Regions from separate parts of the Kocuria sp. CPCC 205231 genome, predicted to be linked through region 2. Evidence: riboswitches for the same ligand, from Rfam matches in the RefSeq annotation. Region 2 holds a riboswitch; each other region holds the start of a gene.
The links. A riboswitch is a leader RNA that binds a small molecule or an ion and turns the genes downstream of it on or off. The one in region 2 is predicted to bind cyclic di-AMP.
Positions count from the first base shown of each region.

Region 1: it holds a riboswitch for cyclic di-AMP, as region 2 does, so the genes downstream of both, RF640_RS14670 (C40 family peptidase) here and RF640_RS11300 (C40 family peptidase) in region 2, are expected to answer to the same signal.
Region 3: it holds a riboswitch for cyclic di-AMP, as region 2 does, so the genes downstream of both, RF640_RS00015 (NlpC/P60 family protein) here and RF640_RS11300 (C40 family peptidase) in region 2, are expected to answer to the same signal.

Region 1 is NZ_JAVKPP010000014.1:92,863-98,938, reverse strand. It holds gene RF640_RS14685 (DsbA family protein) at 1-298, opposite strand, end outside; gene RF640_RS14680 (cation diffusion facilitator family transporter) at 347-1,261, opposite strand; gene RF640_RS14675 (ArsR/SmtB family transcription factor) at 1,258-1,626, opposite strand; gene RF640_RS14670 (C40 family peptidase) at 2,059-2,703, opposite strand; cyclic di-AMP (ydaO/yuaA leader) riboswitch at 2,709-2,899, opposite strand; gene RF640_RS14665 (hypothetical protein) at 3,187-3,339, shown strand; gene RF640_RS14660 (cation transporter) at 3,395-4,105, opposite strand; gene RF640_RS14655 (ArsR/SmtB family transcription factor) at 4,102-4,434, opposite strand; gene RF640_RS14650 (isoprenylcysteine carboxylmethyltransferase family protein) at 4,549-5,190, shown strand; gene RF640_RS14645 (Nramp family divalent metal transporter) at 5,447-6,076, shown strand, end outside.
Region 2 is NZ_JAVKPP010000009.1:110,262-116,337, reverse strand. It holds gene RF640_RS11325 (cold-shock protein) at 33-416, shown strand; gene RF640_RS11320 (DUF3027 domain-containing protein) at 498-1,055, shown strand; gene RF640_RS11315 (MFS transporter) at 1,109-2,329, shown strand; gene serC (phosphoserine transaminase) at 2,326-3,465, opposite strand; gene RF640_RS11305 (metal-dependent transcriptional regulator) at 3,700-4,386, shown strand; cyclic di-AMP (ydaO/yuaA leader) riboswitch at 4,705-4,894, shown strand; gene RF640_RS11300 (C40 family peptidase) at 4,900-5,565, shown strand; gene RF640_RS11295 (C40 family peptidase) at 5,846-6,076, shown strand, end outside.
Region 3 is NZ_JAVKPP010000001.1:169-6,244, reverse strand. It holds gene RF640_RS00030 (2-hydroxyacid dehydrogenase) at 1-818, opposite strand, end outside; gene RF640_RS00025 (pyridoxal phosphate-dependent aminotransferase) at 815-2,014, opposite strand; gene RF640_RS00020 (alpha/beta fold hydrolase) at 2,335-3,252, opposite strand; partial or broken gene RF640_RS00015 (NlpC/P60 family protein) at 3,491-3,898, opposite strand; cyclic di-AMP (ydaO/yuaA leader) riboswitch at 3,997-4,182, opposite strand; gene RF640_RS00010 (ParA family protein) at 4,718-5,320, shown strand; gene RF640_RS00005 (hypothetical protein) at 5,317-5,667, shown strand.

The DNA.
Region 1 (6,076 bases), on a different contig from region 2:
ACTCGGCCCGCAGCTCCTCGATGACGGGGTAGGCGGCCCGGCACCCTTCGCACTCATAGTCCAGGAACTCCACCAGCACGGCCTGTTCGTCCGGTGCCTGGGAGAGCACCCGACTGTTCTCCCGCACGACCTGCCCCTGGCCCTGGCCCTGGGGCACCGTATCGGGGGTGGAGTTGGCACGGGCGATGAGGATCGGGATGGCCACGGCGGCCACAACGGCGGCCAGGAGGACCCACACGATGATCTTGGCCTTCGAGGGCTTCTGCTGTGGGGTGGGCGGGCTGGCGGTAGTGCTCACAGGGGTGTCCGTTCTGTCTCCGGCAGCAGGGCGTACCGGTGGAGGGGGCTAGGGGTGGAGGGGCTCATCGTGGCGGTGGGAGGCCGGTTCGATCTGGAAGGTGGAGTGCTCGATGGCCACGTCGAAGTCACGGGCCACGCAGGCCTGCAAATCCGCCAGCACCACACCGGCGTGCTCAGCGCTCAGGCAGCCGTCGTGGACGGTGACGTGGGCCGAGAGCACCGGGGTGTCGGAGTCGATGCGCGAAGCGTGCAGATCGTGCACACCGACCACGTGCGGCAGGGCTTCCAGGCGGGTGCGCACCTGCTCGAGGTCCAGGCCCTTCGGGGTGGTTTCCATCAGGACCTCAATGGTGTCGCGCAGCAGCATCAGAGCCCGCGGCACGATCAGGGCGGCAATCAACAAGGACACGACCGCATCCGCTCGGGTCCACCCGGTGGTGGCGATGACGATCGCCGAGACGATCACCGCTACCGAGCCCAGGGCGTCGTTGGCCACCTCCAGGAACGCGGCCTTCATGTTCAGGTTCTCGCCCCGGCCCGAGGCGAGGATGACCAGCCCGATGATGTTGCCGACCAGTCCGATCACCCCGAACCACAGCATGGCCGTGGACTCGACCTCGGGAGGCTCCAATAGCCGGCGTACACCTTCGACGGCGATGAATCCGCCCACGGCCAGCAACACCGAGGCTTGGGCGGCCGCGGCGACGATCTCGGCGCGTTGGTACCCCCAGGTGCGTTTGTCCGTGGCCGGTCTCAAAGCCAGGGTCGCAGCCGTGAGGGCGATGAGCAGTCCGGCCGAGTCGGTGAACATGTGTCCGGCATCGGCCAGCAGCGCCAGGCTGCCCGAGATCACCGCGCCGATGATCTCGGCGACCATGATCGTGGCGGTGATGGCGAAGACCACCGCCAGCTTCCCCCGCCGCCCGGCGCCGGCGTGGGAATGATCGTGCTCGCCGCTCATGCCGGAATCTTCTGGGTGGTGGCGTCATCGGGAAGGTCCTCGGCGGCGCACTCGGGTGTCCCGCACCGGCACACCGGCTCGACGGTCAGGATCGTGCCCAGCAGGTCCTCCAACGCGTGGGCCAGCTTCGGGTCCGAGAGTTCATAGCGCACGTTGCGCCCCACCGGCACGCCCACGACCAGCCCGCAATCGCGCAGACAGGCCAGGTGGTTGGACAGGATCTGCCGGCTCACCCCGATCCGGGCCGCCAGTTCCGAGGGCACCGCTGGGCCTTGCTGCAGTTGCAGCAGCACCGCGGCTCGGGTGGGATCGGCCAGTGCTTTGCCGAAACGGGACATCACCTCGACCGGGGACAAGATCCTCATGCAATAACCGTACAGCAGAATCTGTATCAAATGAGATGGGGGCTTCTCTTGATGATCGGGCAATGTCCAGCTCGTATTCATACGGTGAAGGCGGACGGGGGTGCCGTCCGCCACTGCGGCATCCTCGTCCCCCGAGCCATCGCTGCACCCCCAGGAGCCCTCGCTCCAATGCCGAGGCGGAGCAGGATGAGCACTGCCCGCGTCCAGCGGAAGACAGGGCAAGGCCATGAGCACTCTCCGAGCCTCTCCGCAGGACTGCTCCCCGTGTGCCGATTCGCGGGCGGGCGCACATCGACAGGATCGTGGCAATCGTTCGAGTCTGCGGCTACAGCCGCGGGGAGCACCCATGCGGTCCATCGACGATGATCCTGGCGGGGCACTCCGCACCTGACGGATGAGCCCACCGGCTGGCCATCACCGCATCGGCGAGGCTTACCGGTAGGTGTAGTACCCGTCGACGGGCATGGCGTTGACGGAGTGGACGAAGGTGCCCTGGGTCGGGTTCAGCGCCGAGACCATCTTGCCGCCACCGATGTAGATGCCGATGTGGTTGCCACCGTTCTGGGACACCAGGTCACCGGGCTGCGGGGTGGACGTCGGGGTGGCTGCGGCGATCTGCTGGAAGCTGGTGCGGGGGATGTCGATGCCCTGCTGGGCGTAGACCCAGCCGGTGAATCCGGAGCAGTCCCAGGCCCCGAAGGAGGTCCCGCCCCAGACGTAGCCGGTGCCCACGCCCTGCATGGCCGTGCCCACGATGCCGCCGGCGGCCGGGGCGATCTCGGTGGTGGCGTTGGACTGCGGGGTCACGCTCGAGGTGGCGGCGCTCTGCTGCGGGGCCGGAGCGGCGGGCTGCGCGGCGACCGGGGCCCGGTAGGAGTCGGAGGCCAGGTTGGCCGTTGCCGAAGCCGGAGCCGCATAGGAGGACCCGGAGGCGGCGGGGATCTCGGCGTAGGCCTGGGCCGGAGCGATGGAGCCCACCAGTGCGGCGCCGGCGGCGGCGGCGATGGTGGTGGTACGCACGGCACGCGAGGAGGTCTCGGCACGGTGACGGGCAGTGTTCTGCGTGAAAAGCGACATGGTTGAATTCCTCCCTTTGCCTACGAGGTGAGCTGTCGGATGCGGGTGGGAGACACCCGGCCGCAGAACGCGCGCGCTCTGAACGACTTAACCCCAAGGCCCCGGTACACCGGGACCGGTAATGGTTCCCCCGCTTCTGCCAAGCGATTTCTCTTCAGGAACCCCGGGCACCGGCAGAACTCGGCGATGTGCCACGAGGGCGCCGACAGGATCAGTGGTCGGCACGCATTGAAGAGTACAAGGAGATTACGAAACAATCACAATCCAATTCGGGAATGTATAGAGACCGTAAAGAAATGGTCAAGACTCGATGAAAACCTGAATTGTTGTCGTATTTTTCCTGCTAATTTCCCGAGAAAAACGGGGAGCTCTGCGCTTTGAGTGAGGTGACTTGTTGGTGCGTGGGCGCTGCGCGGGGAGTCGTCGCCCACACAGCGGTGGAGACAGGAGCCACTTCAAGCCCCGGAAATTTAGGCTCTGTCCGTGCTCGCACTGGCTGGCGGAACGTTAGCCAGCGTTGTGGTCGAGGAGATGCCCGACCAAGCCCACGAAGGCGACACCAGCGTGCCGGGACCGATCCTGCTCACCGGCAGATTTGCGTTGTTCACCGCGATCTCCGTCTACCTCGGTTCCTGAGAAGCTGTGCGCCCCGGCGCCCTCGTCTCCGGGCGCCGGGGCGTGCTGACCGTGTTCAGTGGGCGCAGCAGGCGCAGCCGGAGCTGCACCCGTCGGCGCACCCGTCGCCGTCCTCATCCAGCAGGACGGCCACCGGGGAGCAGCAGGCGTCCCCGCGCCAGGCCTCCGCCCCCTCCTTGACCGCCACGGCGGCGATCACCAGGGCGGCCAGCGGGTCGGCCCAGGCCCAGCCCAGGGTGCTGTTGAGGACCAAGCCCACCAGCAGCACCGCCGAGAGGTAGGTGCACAACAGGGTCTGCTTGGAGTCAGCCACCGCAGAAGCGGAGCCCAGTTCCCGGCCGGTGCGGCGTTCGAACCAGGACAGGAACGGCATGATCACCAGGCTCACCGCGGCCAGTCCGATGCCGACCGGGGAGTGTTCCGGCTCGGCGGCCCCGACCAAGGCGCGGATCGCATCGACGGTGACGAAGGCGGCCAGGCCGAAGAAGGAGAACGCGATCACCCGCATCGCCACCTTCTCCCGTTGGTGCGGGTCCGGGGCGGCGAACTGCCACGCCACCGCCGCCGCGGAGAGGACCTCCACGATCGAATCCAGGCCGAAGCCGATCAGCGCCGAGGAGGAGGCGATGGTGCCGGCGGTCAGGGCGATGACCGCCTCGAGCACGTTGTAGGTGATGGTGCCGGCCACGATCCAGCGCACCCGCCGGTGCAGCACCGCCCGGCGTGCATCGGTGATGGGCTTGGGGTCCAGGGTCAGGGAGCTCATGTGCAGGTGCATCCTTCCGGGGAGCAGCAGGTCGGGTCCACGGTGACCACCAGCTCCAGCAGGTCCCCCAGGGCAGACCCGAGGCGGGGATCGGCCAACCGGTACCAGGTGTTGCGCCCCTCAGCAGTGGAGGTCACCAGCCCGCACCCGCGCAGGCAGGCCAGCTGGTTGGACATCACCTGTTTGGACACGCCGAGGGTCTGCGCCAGTTCCGAGGGCCGGGCCGGGGCGTCTCGGAGGGCCAGCAGGATCCGGGTCCGGGTCCCGTCGGAGAGGGCATGGCCCAGCCGGGACAGGGCCGAAGTGTGGGTGTGGGTCACCGTGGTCATCCCCCTACGGTACAGGTTTCTGTGTACTGTTGAGGAGTGGCCTAATGGCACCCCTCGGGCGCACCAGCGGGTCACCCGGGACGTACTGCGTTCGTCCGATCGAGGAGGACCGTGATGATGACGGAAGTGGCCCCGGCTCTGGCGCTGGGCCTATACCTGGCCGGTTTGGTGGCGGCCTTCGGTGTGCGGTCGTGGATCCACCGGCGCCGCACCGGGTCTACCGGCTTCCGCGGGGTGAGCGGAGCACCCGGCTCGCCCGAGTGGTGGGGCGGGATCCTGTTCGCGGCCGCCCTGGTCCTCGGTGCGGCCGGGCCCGCCCTGGCCCTCACCGGCACCGTGGCCGCACCCCGGCTCCCGCAGGTTTTCCCCTGGGCCGGCCTGATCGTCACCGTGGTGGGTTTCCTCGGCGTACTGGCCGCCCAGGCCGGCATGGGCGCCTCCTGGCGGGTGGGTGTCGACGCCACCGAGCGGACCGAGCTGGTCACCACCGGGGCCTTCGCCGTGGTCCGCAACCCGATTTTCACCGCGATGCTCACCACCCTGGGCGGCCTGACCCTCCTGGTGCCCACCGTGGTCACTGCAGCGGCGTGGCTGTGCCTGCTGGTGGCCGTGGAGCTGCAGGTCCGTCTCGTCGAAGAGCCCTACCTGCTGCGCACCCACCGACAGGCCTACGCCTCCTACGCCGCTCATGTCGGCCGGTTTATGCCCGGTCTCGGCCGACTCCGCCGCATATCCCTGGGCGAGCAGATCTCCTGAACCCAGGACACCCCCACTGGCTGACAGTTCCCCCACCCCAGGAGGCCAGCACCGTCCGGAGTTCCATGCCCCTGTGATCGACTGTCGAGGCGCCCAGCCCCTCCTGCGCGCGCACGTCTGGGGGCATGACCAAGCCCTCGAGGCCGGGCCCCATTCCCCGCGCCGGAAAGTTCGTATAGCTTAACTTTCTATGAGGACCGGGACCGGGCGCACCGGCTCAACAGGTGTTGCCGCCACTTCCCCAGGAGAGCGGTGGGTGCGCCGCCAACCGCTGCCCTGGTTGTTGGGTCCAGCCTTCGTGGCCGCGGTCGCCTACGTGGACCCGGGCAACGTCGCGGCGAACCTCACCGCCGGCGCCCAGTACGGGTACCTGTTGGTGTGGGTGCTGGTGGCCGCCAATGCCATGGCGGTACTCATCCAGTACCTCTCGGCGAAGGTCGGGCTGGTCACCGGATCGAGCCTGCCCGAGTTGCTGGGCGACCGATTGCCCCGGGGCCGGCGGCTGGCCTACTGGGTCCAGGCCGAGCTGGTGGCCGCGGCCACTGACCTGGCCGAGGTGATCGGCGGGGCGATCGCCCTGCACATCCTCTTCGGGATCCCGCTGCTGGCCGGGGGCGTGATCGTCGGGGTGATCTCGATGCTGCTGCTGGTCCTGCAGACTCAGCGGGGCCCTCGGGTCTTCGAGTTCGTCGTGACCGGCCTACTGGCGATCGTCGCCGCCGGTTTCGTCACCGGCCTGTTTTTCGGCCCCGTGTCCTGGGACGAGGCCGTCGCCGGGATCGTCCCACGGTTCGAGGGCACCCCGACGGTCCTGCTGGCCGCGAGCATGCTCGGGGCCACGGTGATGCCCCACGCCATCTACGCCCACTCCGCCCTGGCGCGGGAC
Region 2 (6,076 bases):
CCCTCCACGAACACGAGGACGAGGGAGACAGCGTGCCCACCGGCAAGGTCAAGTGGTTCGATGCGAAGAAGGGCTTCGGCTTCCTGGCGGCCGACGACGGCCAGGAAGTGTTCCTGCCCTCCTCGGCGCTGCCCTCCGGTGCCACCACGGTGAAGCCGGGCACGCGGATGGAGTTCGGGGTGGCCCAGGGTCGGCGCGGCGCGCAGGCGCTCTCCGTCCGGATCCTCGACCGGACCCCGTCGGTCGCGAAGAACGTCCGCAAGCCCGCCGACGAGATGGCGGTCATCACGGAGGACCTCATCAAGCTCCTGGACGAGATGTCCAACGGGCTGCACCGGGGCCGCTACCCCGACTCAGCGCACGGGAAGAAGATCGCGGCCATCCTGCGCACGGTGGCCGACAACCTGGACGTCTGAGGCCGCCGCGCCGTTGCCGTCCACCGATCCCGAGCAACCACCCGCCGGCCCCCGCCGGCACCCACCCGAGGGAGACCAGCAGTGACCGAGGAGACCGTCCAGGACGCGCCCGCCGAGGCCGTGCCGCCGGCGCCCGAGCAGGCGGCACCGGTGGCGGCGGCGCCCCGTCGTCGCCGGGCCCCGAAGCAGGACCCCCTGCTCGTGGCCGACGTCGCCACGGCTCGCGCCGGGGTGGAGCAGATCGCGGAGCCCTCGCAGATCGGCGCCGGTCACCGGGTGACGGTGGAGGAGGACCGGCTGGTCGTCCACCACTTCGAGTGCACCCTGCCCGGGTACCGGGGCTGGAACTGGTTCGCGAGCCTGGCCCGCGCCCCGCGCAGCAAGGCGGTGACGGTCTGCGAGGTCGGCCTGCTGCCGGGGGAGGATGCCCTGCTGGCGCCCGAGTGGGTCCCGTGGTCCGCCCGCGTCAGCGCCGAGGAGAAGGCCCAGGAGGAGCAGGACCGGGCCGAGGACGAGGCCGGGGAGACCGCGGCGGCCGGCGGGCCCGAGGGCTCCGGCGGCGCCCCCGACGGCGAGCCGGCGTCCGGTGACCGGGCCGAGGACATGCCGGTCCCGCCGCAGGAGGGCGAGGAGCTCTGACCGTCCCGCCGGGGACCGCGAGGACGGACGAGGCCCCGGAGCCCGCGCGCGGGATGTTCCGGTCCTTCCGGTTCCGCAACTACCGGCTGTGGTTCCTGGGCGCGCTCGTGTCCAACATCGGCACGTGGATGCAGCGCACGGCCCAGTCGTGGCTGGTCTTCGACGAGCTCTCGGACCACGACGCCACCGCCATGGGCGTGGTGACGGCCCTGCAGTTCCTGCCCCAGCTCTTCCTCGCGCCCTGGGCCGGCGTGCTCGCGGACCGGCTCGACCGGCGGCGCCTGCTGCTGTGGACCCAGACGGCCATGGCGGTGCTGGCGGCCGGTCTGGGGGCGCTGGTCCTGGCCGACGCGGCCACCCTGTGGCACGTCTACGGCTTCGCCCTCGCCCTGGGCGTCGTCTCCACCCTCGACGCCCCCGTGCGCCAGACCTTCGTCTCGGAGATGGTCGACGACGCCTACCTCTCCAACGCCGTGGCCCTGAACGCGACCTCGTTCAACGCCGCGCGGATGATCGGGCCCGCCGTGGCCGGCGTGCTCGTGGCCTCCATCGGCTCGGGCTGGGTGTTCCTCCTCAACACGCTGACCTTCGGCGCGATGCTCGCCGCCGTCCTGGCGATCCGCGCCGACGAGCTGCGCGGGATGCCGCGCTCCGGCCGGGGGCGGGGCCAGATCCGGGAGGGGCTGGCCTATGTGGCCGGCCGCCCCGACATCGTGGCGGTGCTGGTCACCATCTTCCTCATCGGCACCTTCGGGCTGAACTTCGCGGTCTTCCTGGCCGCCATGGCCGGACCCGAGTTCGGCCGGGGCTCGGAGACCTTCGGGCTGCTCAACTCGGTGCTGGCGGTCGGCACGGTGGCCGGGGCCCTGCTCTCGGCCCGGCGCCGCAGCGCCCGGCTGCGCTACGTCTACGGGGGCAGCGCCGTCTTCGCCCTCAGCTGCCTGGGCGCGGCGACGGCGCCCACCCTGCCGCTGTTCGCGCTGTGGCTGGTCCCCTGCGGGCTGTCCTCCCTGACCATCATGACCACCGCCAACGCGTACGTGCAGTCCACCACCTCGCCGGTGATGCGCGGACGCGTCATGAGCCTCTACATGGCCATCTTCATGGGCGGCACCCCGATCGGGGCGCCGGTCGTCGGCTGGATCACCGACGCCCTCGGGGCGCGCTGGGGCATGGGGGTCGCCGTGGCGGCGGGACTCGGCGGGGCCCTGGTGGGCTTCGTCGTCTGGCTGCGGCTGCGCGCGGAGCGCTCCGCGCCCGAGAACTCCGGCTAGCGCCCGGCTCCTCCGCGGAGCTGCCCGACGACGTGGTCCACGCAGGCCAGCAGCCGGGCGACGTCCTCGGGCTCGATGGAGACGAACGTGGCGATCCGAAGCTGGTTGCGCCCCAGCTTGCGGTAGGGCTCGACGTCGACCACGCCGTGGGCGCGCAGGACCGCCGCGACGGCGGACGCGTCCACGGCGGCGTCGAAGTCCACGGTGGTGATCACGGTGGAGCGGTCCTCGGGGCGTGCCACGAACGGGGACGCGAAGGACGAGGCCTCGGCCCACCCGTAGACCAGGTCCGAGGAGGCCTTCGTGCGGGCCGCGGCCCAGGTCATGCCGCCCTGGTCGTTGAGCCAGCGGACCTGCTCGTCGAGCATCACCAGCGTGGCCAGGGCCGGGGTGTTGTAGGTCTGGTTCTTCCGGGAGTTCTCCAGCGCCGTGGTCAGCCGCAGGAAGTCGGGGATCCACCGCCCGGAGGCGCCGATCCGCTCGATCCGCTCGATCGCCGCGGAGGAGAACGCGCCCAGCCACAGTCCGCCGTCCGAGCCGAAGTTCTTCTGCGGGGAGAAGTAGTAGACGTCCGCCGCGGCCACCTCCGCGGCCATCCCCCCGGCGGCCGAGGTCGCGTCCACCAGCACCAGCGCGTCGTCCGCGATCCCGGAGGGCCGGTGCACGGGCGCGGCGACACCGGTGGAGGTCTCGTTCTGGGGCCACGCGTAGACGTCCACGCCCTCCTCCGCCCGGGCCTCCGGGCGGGTGCCGGGGGCGGACTCCACGATCGAGGAGGGCTCCAGGAACGGGGCGCCGTCGGTGGCCTGGGCGAACTTCGCGCCGAACTCCCCGAACACCAGGTGCTGGGCCCTCCGCTCGACCAGCCCGAACGCGGCGGCGTCCCAGAACGCGGTGGCCCCGCCCAGGCCCAGGAGCACCTCGTGGCCGGAGGGCAGGCCGAGGAACTGCGCGAGGCCCTCCCGCACCGAGCCCACGAGCTCCTGCACCGGCGCCTGGCGGTGGGAGGTGCCGAGCAGGCCGGCCCCGGCGCGCGACACGGCCTCGACCTGTGCCGGGCGGATCTTGGAGGGGCCGGCGCCGAAGCGGCCGTCGGCGGGCAGCAGGTGCTGGGGGATGGTGACGTGTGCGGGCAACGGGCGCTCCCTCGTGGGTGACGTGCGGCGGGTGGTGCGCGACGGGCACGGCCGCCGCGGAGGCCGCTCGCGCCGTTCGCGACTCGGCCCATTCTGCCCCACCCGCGGACGGCGGGCCCCGCGGGCGCCTCCTCCCTCCGGGCGGCCGGAGGGCTCGCGCACTAAGCTCGTGCGGGAAGACCGGACCGGGCGGGATCCCCGGGCCGGGACGGCCGGACGAAGGATGACTGAGGCATGAGCGACCTGATCGACACCACGGAGATGTACCTGCGGACCGTCCTCGAGCTCGAGGAGGAGGGGATCACGCCGATGCGGGCGCGGATCGTCGAGCGCCTCGACCACTCCGGGCCCACGGTCTCGCAGACGGTGTCCAGGATGGAGCGGGACGGGCTGCTGACGGTGGGCCAGGACCGGTCGCTGCTGCTCACCCCTGCCGGCCGTGAGCGTGCGGTGCAGGTGATGCGCAAGCACCGGCTGGCGGAGCGGCTGCTCGCCGACGTCATCGGCCTGGACCTCGCCCAGGTGCACGACGAGGCGTGCCGGTGGGAGCACGTGATGAGCGAGCAGGTCGAGCGGCGGCTCGTGGACCTGCTGCACAGCCCCCGGTACTCGCCGTACGGCACGCCGATCCCCGGTCTGGCCGCCCTCGGGGTCGAGGAGAGCCCCGCAGCGGCGCACCCCTCCCTGCTCGACGCCGCCCGCCACGACCCGGACGGGTCGCACACCGTGGCGCTGCTGCCGGAGGTGGTCCAGGCGGACGCGGACCTCCTGGGCGTGCTGAGCGACGTGGGAGTGCTCACCGGGGCGGAGGTCATGGCCCGGGTGGACGGTCAGATCGTGCGCATCGAGGTGGCGGCCACGGGGCGGTCCGCGGAGATCGACCTGCGCACCGCCGCGGCCATCCGCGTCCTCGCTCCCTGAGGCGCCGCCGTCTCCCGGAGCGGGGCGGCGAACGGTTCTTCCCGGGTGTGGGGACGTTCACAAGCCACTTTCGGCCAGTCCGGCCCGAGCCGGACCCCGGAGGCGCGGCTTCCCTGGTGACAGGCGGATTCCCAGGGCGCTCGAAGACACTGCACAGCTCGTCACAGGTGCGAATTGATTCGACCTTTCCTCTCAATAGCTACTCATTGAGACCCGCGGCGTTGTCCGGCTGTTATCTGTCGTGATCAAAACGTGACACTTCCGTAATCTGTCATGTACTGTTCAACGCGTGCCGATCACTGGTCGGATCGGCGCCCTCGGAGCACATCGCCGAATTCTGCCGGTGCCCGTGGCCTCTACACAGAAACTGCTTGGCAGAAGCGGGGGAACCACTTTCGGTCCCGGTGATCCGGGTCCTTGGGGTTAAGTCGTCAGAGCGCGTGCGTTCTGCGGCCGGGTGTCTCCCACCCGAATCCGACAGCTCACCTCGTAGGCAAAGGGAGGAACTCAACCATGTCGCTTTTCACGCTGAACGCTGCCCGCCACCGTGCCGAGACCACCTCGCACGTCGTGCGCAACACCACCATCGCCGCCGCTGCCGGCGCCGCGATGATCGGCTCCGTCGCCCCGGCCCAGGCCTTCGCCCAGGCTCCCGTCGAGACCGGCGCGGCCTACTCGGCCCCGGCCTCCGCCTCGCTGGCCGAGTACTCCTCGTACACCTACCAGGCCCCGGTCGCCGCGCAGCCCGCCGCTCCCGCCTACGAGGCCCCGGCCCCGGCCCCGCAGCAGACCGCCGCCACCTCGAGCGTCACCCCGCAGTCCACCGCCACCAGCGAGATCGCCCCGGCCGCCGGCGGCGTCGTGGGCACCGCGATGTCCGCGCAGGGTGCGGGCTACGTCTACGGCGGCACCGCCTACGGCGCCTGGGACTGCTCCGGCTTCACCCAGTGGGTCTTCGCCCAGAACGGCATCGACCTGCCCCGGACCACCTGGTCCCAGTTCGCGGCGGGCACCCCCACCGCCACCCCGCAGCCCGGTGACCTCGTCTCGCAGAACGGCGGCGCCCACGTGGGCATCTACATCGGCGGCGGCAAGATGATCTCCGCCCTCAACCCGACCCAGGGCACCCAGGTCCACTCCGTCAACGCCATGCAGCTGGACGGCTACTACACCTTCTGATCCGGTCCGCCGCCCGCGACGACCCCGCTCGTCGCGGGCGGCACCCGATCACCCCCCCCCCCCCACGCCGCACGCCGAGAACCGCTCTCCCGGTTCCCGGCGGTGCCTGCTGTCCGACCGGACGGCGCCCCCCCTCCTCCGCTCGCCGGCCGTCGTTCCCGATCCCGGAACGCACCCCTGCCGGACACCGGCCCACCCCGCGCACTGCCCGGGGCGATCCGTGCTGTCACCCGCGCCCTCCGGCAGGCCCGGCTCCGAAAGAAAGTCGTCTGAACTCCTCATGACCCGTGATCTGACCTCCTCGAACGGCATCGGCTCGCTCTTCTCCGGCAAGGCCCGCACCGTGGCCGCCGTGGCCGCCTTCTCCGGGCTGGCCCTCGCCACCACCGTCTCCGTGCAGGCCGCTCCGGCCCAGGACGCCTCCGCCGACGCCCCGCTGTCCGCCGTGGCCGCGGCCACCCCCGCCGCGGCGCCCGCCGTGTCCCTCGAGCCCGTCGCCCACGTGCAGAAG
Region 3 (6,076 bases), on a different contig from region 2:
TCGGGATGCACCCGGGGCTCGTGCTCGTAGACGTCCAGTCCGGCGCCCGCGATCCGGCCCTCGCGGAGTGCGGACGCGAGCGCCGCTTCGTCGACGATCGGTCCGCGCGCGGTGTTGACGAGGTACGCCGAGTCCTTCATAGCCGCCAGCTGCTCGGCGCCGATCAGGTGGTGCGTGGCGGGCCCGTAGGGGCAGTGCAGCGACACGACGTCGGAGACGGCCAGCAGCTCGTCGAGCTCGACCCGCCGGGCGCCCAGCTCGGCGGCGATCCCGGGGTCGAGCTCGCTGCGCGACTGGTAGACGATCTCCATGCCGAAGGCCCGGGCCCGGCGCGCGGTCGCCTGCCCGATGCCGCCCATGCCGACGACGCCGAGGGTCTTGCCCTGCAGGCCGCTGCCGAGCAGGAAGAACATGCCCCACTTCCACTCCCGGCCGGAACGGATGAGCCGTTCCCCCTCGCCGAGCCGGCGGGTCGCCATGAGGATCAGGCCGAAGGCGATGTCGGCGGTGGCGTCCGTGAGCACGCCGGGGGTGTTGGTGGCCACGACGTCGCGTTCGCTGCAGGCGGACACGTCGATGTTGTCGTAGCCGACGGCGACGTTCGCGACCACTTTCAGCTGCGGGCCGGCGGTGTCGAGCAGTTCGGCGTCGATGCGCTCGGTGAGCAGACTCACCACGGCATCCGCCCCGGCCACCCGGCGCAGGAACTCCTCGCGACCGATCGGCTCCGGATCCGGCCACATCTCGACCTCGTGGGAGGCGCGGAGCTTCTCGACCGCGGCGTCGGGCACGCGTCCCGTGACGACGACCCGGCTCATGCCGTCTCGATCCACTCGCGCAGGCGGCCGAGGCCGTCGCGGATGTCGGCGACGTCGATGCCCGAGTAGGCGAGCCGGATGTACTGCCGATCCTCGTCGGGCTGGCGCCGGCCGAAGTGCTCACGCGTGCAGAAGGAGACGCCGGTCTGGTGCAGGGCGGCCGTGGCGAAGTCACCGACTGCCGTGTAGCCCATGCTCTCCATGGTCCGGGTGACGTCGGGGAACAGGTAGAACGTCGACTGCGGTACGGCCACGTGCATGCCGGGGATGGCGTTCACCAGCTCACAGGCGGCATCCCGGCGCTCGCGCAGGATGTCGAGCGTCTGCTGCACGGGTTCCTGGGGGCCGCGGAGTGCTTCGATGCCGGCCCACTGCACGTAGTGCGTGGTGCAGGACTCGTCGTTGGTGTTGAGCGTGCTGAGCACCTTGGCGATCTCGAGCGGCGCGACGGCGCAGCCGAGGCGGGAGCCGGTCATCGCGAATTTCTTGCTGAACGTGTAGAGGATGACGGTGCGCTCGGCCATGCCGGGGAGCGATGCGATCGAGTTCGAGACCCCCTCGTAGCGCGTCTCGAAGTAGGCCTCGTCGGAGAGCACCCAGAGATCGTGCTCCTGGGCGAGCTGCGCGACGGCCTCGCGCTCGGCCGCCGTCGACTCGGCCGAGATGGGGTTCTGCAGGTCGTTGTAGATGATGGCGACCGTGTTCGGGGTGATCGTCGCGCGCACCTGGTCGAGGTCGATGGCGAAGCCGTCCTCCGTGGGGAGGTAGCGGTACGGCACGGCCGTGCCCCCGAGGTACTCGATCTGCGACTCGTAGATCGGGAAGCCGGGGTTCGGGTAGAGCACCTCCTCACCCGGGTTCATGACCGCCTGCAGGAACTTCGTGATGACGGGCTTGCCGCCCGTCATCACGACGACGTTGTCGGGGACCAGGCTGATGCCACGACGCGAGCCGATGTCCTCGGCGAGGGCCTCGCGCAGCTGGGGGATGCCCGGGCCCGGGCAGTAGCCGGTGTAGCCCTCGGCGATGGCCCGGTCCATCGCCTCGATGATGTGCGGGGCCGTCGGGATGTTGATGTCGCCGAGGTGGAAGGGGTACACACGGTTCCCCTTCGCCTTCCAAGCGGCCGCGGCTTGCGCGACGCTGAAGGCGGTCTCGGTGCCCAGCCGGTCGAGCCGGTGCGCGAGTTGTCGCATGCCGTTCCACTCCTCGTCGAGTTGGCGATCGATCCGCTGGCGGACCCGGGTCGAGCATACGACTCATATATCAGTCTGGGAAGAGTGGTCCCCGGATGGATTCTCTCAGTGGACATCGCCGCGAGATCGTGGTCATCGGCAACGGAGCATCTGTCGGAGTGGAGGTGCGGACTGAAAAAGTTCGACACGGCACGATGCGTACCCCTCCGGCTCCAGATGCGGGACGCCGGCGCAGCAGCTCCTCGCGGAGTTCGACCTCAGGCGGCACCTTGTCGGCCGCCAGTGCGGTCCCGGTCCCGTCGTGGCGGAGTCGCGGCTCGTCACCCAGCGGCCTCGAGCAGGTCGTCCAGGACTCGGTCGAGTCGTGCCACGAGGGAGAGGTGTCCCTCGTCCTCCAGCAGGTGCGCCCGGGCGCCCGGCACGTGCGCGGCGAGCCACTCCCCGTGGGCCGCGGGAACGGTGCGGTCCTCCCGGCCGTGCCAGATCCGGGTCGGCACGGTGATCCTCTCGACGGCGAAGCCCCACGGACGGTCCACCGCGAGGTCGTCGTCGCACCAACCCACGACGCCCTGGCGCAGAGAGTGCTCGGCCGTGTCCAGCACGTATCCGGCGAAGTCCCCGGTCATCACCGCCTGGTCCACGGGCGGGAGCATCGCGCGCAGGAGTGCCACGACGTCGTTGCCGGGCGCTGAAGCCGCCGCGCTCATGGCCTCCATGCGCCCCTCGAGGTAGGCCTCGAGCGCGCTGCGCCCCTTCCTGGCAGCGGTGGACTCCGCCGCGCTGTCCTCGTCCATCCCGGCGACCGGATCCAACCCCGCCACGCGCGGCGGGGCGTAGCCGGCGAGGGAGGAGGCCGCTCGGCACCGATCGGGCAGCAGCGCAGCGCAGGCCAGGGCGCGCGGGGCGCCACTGGACCAGCCGAGGGTGAGGAAGTCCGCCACCCCCAGCTCGTCTAGGACGCACCGGGTGTCGGCCACGGCGTCGGCAACTATGCCGGGGGCCTTCTCCTCCGGGAGCGGGTCCGAGGCGCCGTATCCGGGGCGCGAGACGGTGAGCGCGCGCAGCCCGCGGTCCGCGGCCGCGCGCTCGAGCGGCCGGAACGGGACAGCGGCACCGGGAGCCCCGTGGTGGAAGACCACCAGCAGGTCTCCGGGCGGACCGGTGAGCCGGAACTCCAGGCTGCGCCCGTCCGGTGTGGTGACGCTGCGGTTGTCTTGCTCCTCCGGCTGCGCGCTCATGCGTTCCCCTGCAGTTTGTGGGCCGCTCTCGTGCGTCTGTGGCGGCCGGGTGACTCCACGCTAGGACGTCGCTGCACCCGCGACCAGGGCGGCGACGGCGTGTGACCGCCTGCCTCTCCCTGCAGGGATCGAGGGCTTCGACAGAACCCATCACGGTGACAGGGGCCCCATATGGGAGGGGGAGTGCGGTGCCTGCCGGGACGGCCGGGAACCGCACTCCCCGCTCACGTGCGTGGGGTCAGCGCACGCGGAGGTAAACGGGACCGGAGCCAACGTTGACGGTTTGGATGACCGTCTGGTTGCCGTTCCAGCCGCCGTGAACGGCCTTGCCGCCGCCGATGTACACGGCGATGTGGGCGAAGCCCATGCCGCCGTTGGCGTAGTAGACCAGGTCACCGGGCTGGGCCTGGGCGGCGGAGACCCGGGTGCCGAGCTTCAGGTAGGAGGCCGGCCACCCGTGGTGGTTGATCCCGGCTGCGCGCAGGGACTTGGTGACCAGGGCCGTGCAGTCCTGACCCACGCCGAGCTGGTTCTTGGCGGCGGCGGCGATGGTCGCGGCCTTGCCGGACTGGGACTGGATGCTGACGAGCTGCTGGGGGGCTGCGGCGGGGGCCGCCTGGGCCGGGGCCACGCTGCTGAGCGCCAGGGCGCCGCCGGCGACCGCCAGGATCGCGGTGCGTCCGAGACGGGACGAGCTCTGGGCGCGGTGGCGGGGCATGCGGAACTGGAAAACGGGCATGAGTGATGTCCTCCCTCTTGCCTGCGAGGTGAGCTGTCGGATGCGGGTGGGAGACACCCGGTCGTCAGGGCGGGGGCCCTGACGACTTAACCCCTAGGTCCCGGGGGAGGGACCGTTCATGGTTCCCCCGCTTCTGCCGAGCGTTATGTCTGGGGGCCCCGGGCACCGGCAGAATTCGGCGATGTGCACGGGGATACCGATCGGTGAGGCGACCGGCACGGAGAGAACACTAACCGAAAAATAACGAAAAAGTCTCGCTTAGATCACGGGCGTGTCTCGGCTCTTATGTCGGCCCAGCAGGGCGCCTCCCCACCCAGGCGAAGTGGTTCGGTAAGAGGCGCCGCTGGAGATCCCCGGGACGACTCAGGTCGAGACAAAAGTGCACTTGACCTGGGGCTCTACCTGAGCCATGCCGATGGACGAGCGCTCCCCTGCCCTGGAGCGGAGTGTTCGGTGGCGACCTTGAGGCTGGTGCGGCAGTTTGCCGGAAAAGCTTCAAAGTCTTTGACCGCTGGCGCCAGTTATCGCATCCCGCTGGCGCGGCAAGAATGATTTTTGGTATGCCCCGAGCCCATTCACAAATTCACAAAAAGCAGTGATCGTGTCGGTGTAAATCCCTCGATGTGGGTCGGCCTTCTTCACGGGCACCTCCACGGTGCAGGCTTTGCCCGGCCAGTAAGCAGTGCACCGTCGATGGGGTTTGAGGTGCAGCCAACGGCGAAAGGAATGCACGTCGGAGCGATCCTGGGCGATGAGAACCCCGAAGGCTGGGCCGAGGACCTCGCGATGCCCAGCGGGTGGCACCCCCACCTCCGGGTCATTCCCTCGGCCCGCAACGTCTCCAACCGCGAGGTCGACCGGGCCGATCACGCAGAGCTGCGGCTGAAGATCTCCCTGACCGGCCTTCAGGCAGATGTGGTGGTCATTGACTGCCCCAACCGCCAAGGCGGCCCGCTGACTCTTTCGGCGTTGAACGCGGCGGACACCGTGGTTTACGCCGCCACCGCCACCAGCGATGGCATCGACGGGGTGGACGGGGCCCGGCGCATGGTGGCCCAGTACCGCCGGCACCGCCAGCAGCTGGGTGCCCCGGACACCCTGACGGAGGCCGGCATCGTGGTCGGCGGGGTGAAGGAGACGATCATGAGCCGGGCGGCGGTGGCCAGCCTCGAGGAGCTGCGTGCCACGGGGTTGTTCCTGGAGCCGTTGATCCCGGACCGGGCCATCGTCCAAGAGGTACGGATATCGGGGGAGTGGTACGGCCAATACCGCAAGGGCGCCCGCGTGCTGGATGCCTACACGGCGATCGCGAAGAAGGTGCTGCGATGACCGAGCAGCCCGAGCGTCCCGCCTCGCTCCAGCGCCGTCGGCCCCGCCCGGCCCCGGATGAGCACATCGACCCGGTCGACTACACACCCCCACGCGCCACCTCACCCCAACCCGCGACACCGGTGGTGTCGTCCCAGCCGGTGCAAGCGGCACAGACGGCGGAGCCTGCGGTAGCTGCACCCAGGCGCGGCCGCGGCCGGCCGCGCCGGGAACCCACGATCCAGCTCGGGGTGCGGGTGGCCCAGGACGTCTCCGATCTGATCGAGGAGCTCACCGAGCACGACGGCACCGCCAGAGCGGTGATCGAGAACGCGGTGCGCGCCTACGCCCAACAGCTCAACCGATAACACCCGGACCTCGATAGGGGAGGGGAACAGGCCGAGGGCGGCTTTCCCGTGGTCGGCGAGGAAGGAGCCCGGCTCATCGTTGCTGGTGGGCCGGGTTCACTCATGCTGGGGACAGGCGGCGGGATGGGGTGGGCGGTTCCGGGGGTCCTCGAACGACCCGGGTGCCCGCACTCGGTCCGAAAGCTGCCAGGGCCAACCCCCAGCGAGACCTGTTGTCGGGCGCCGAAGGGACGACCAGCGCTGTCCAGTGTGGACGCGGGGCGTCCCGGCGGCGCCGTGCCGGGAAGGGTTCGTCAGCCCGTCATCAGCTGCTTGCTCAATGCGTGGAGGAGGCATGGTGACGGCCCCTGTGCATGAGCCCTGCCCCGGGACGTTGCCCTGCGGTGTCGCAGCGGTGGCCGCCAGCACA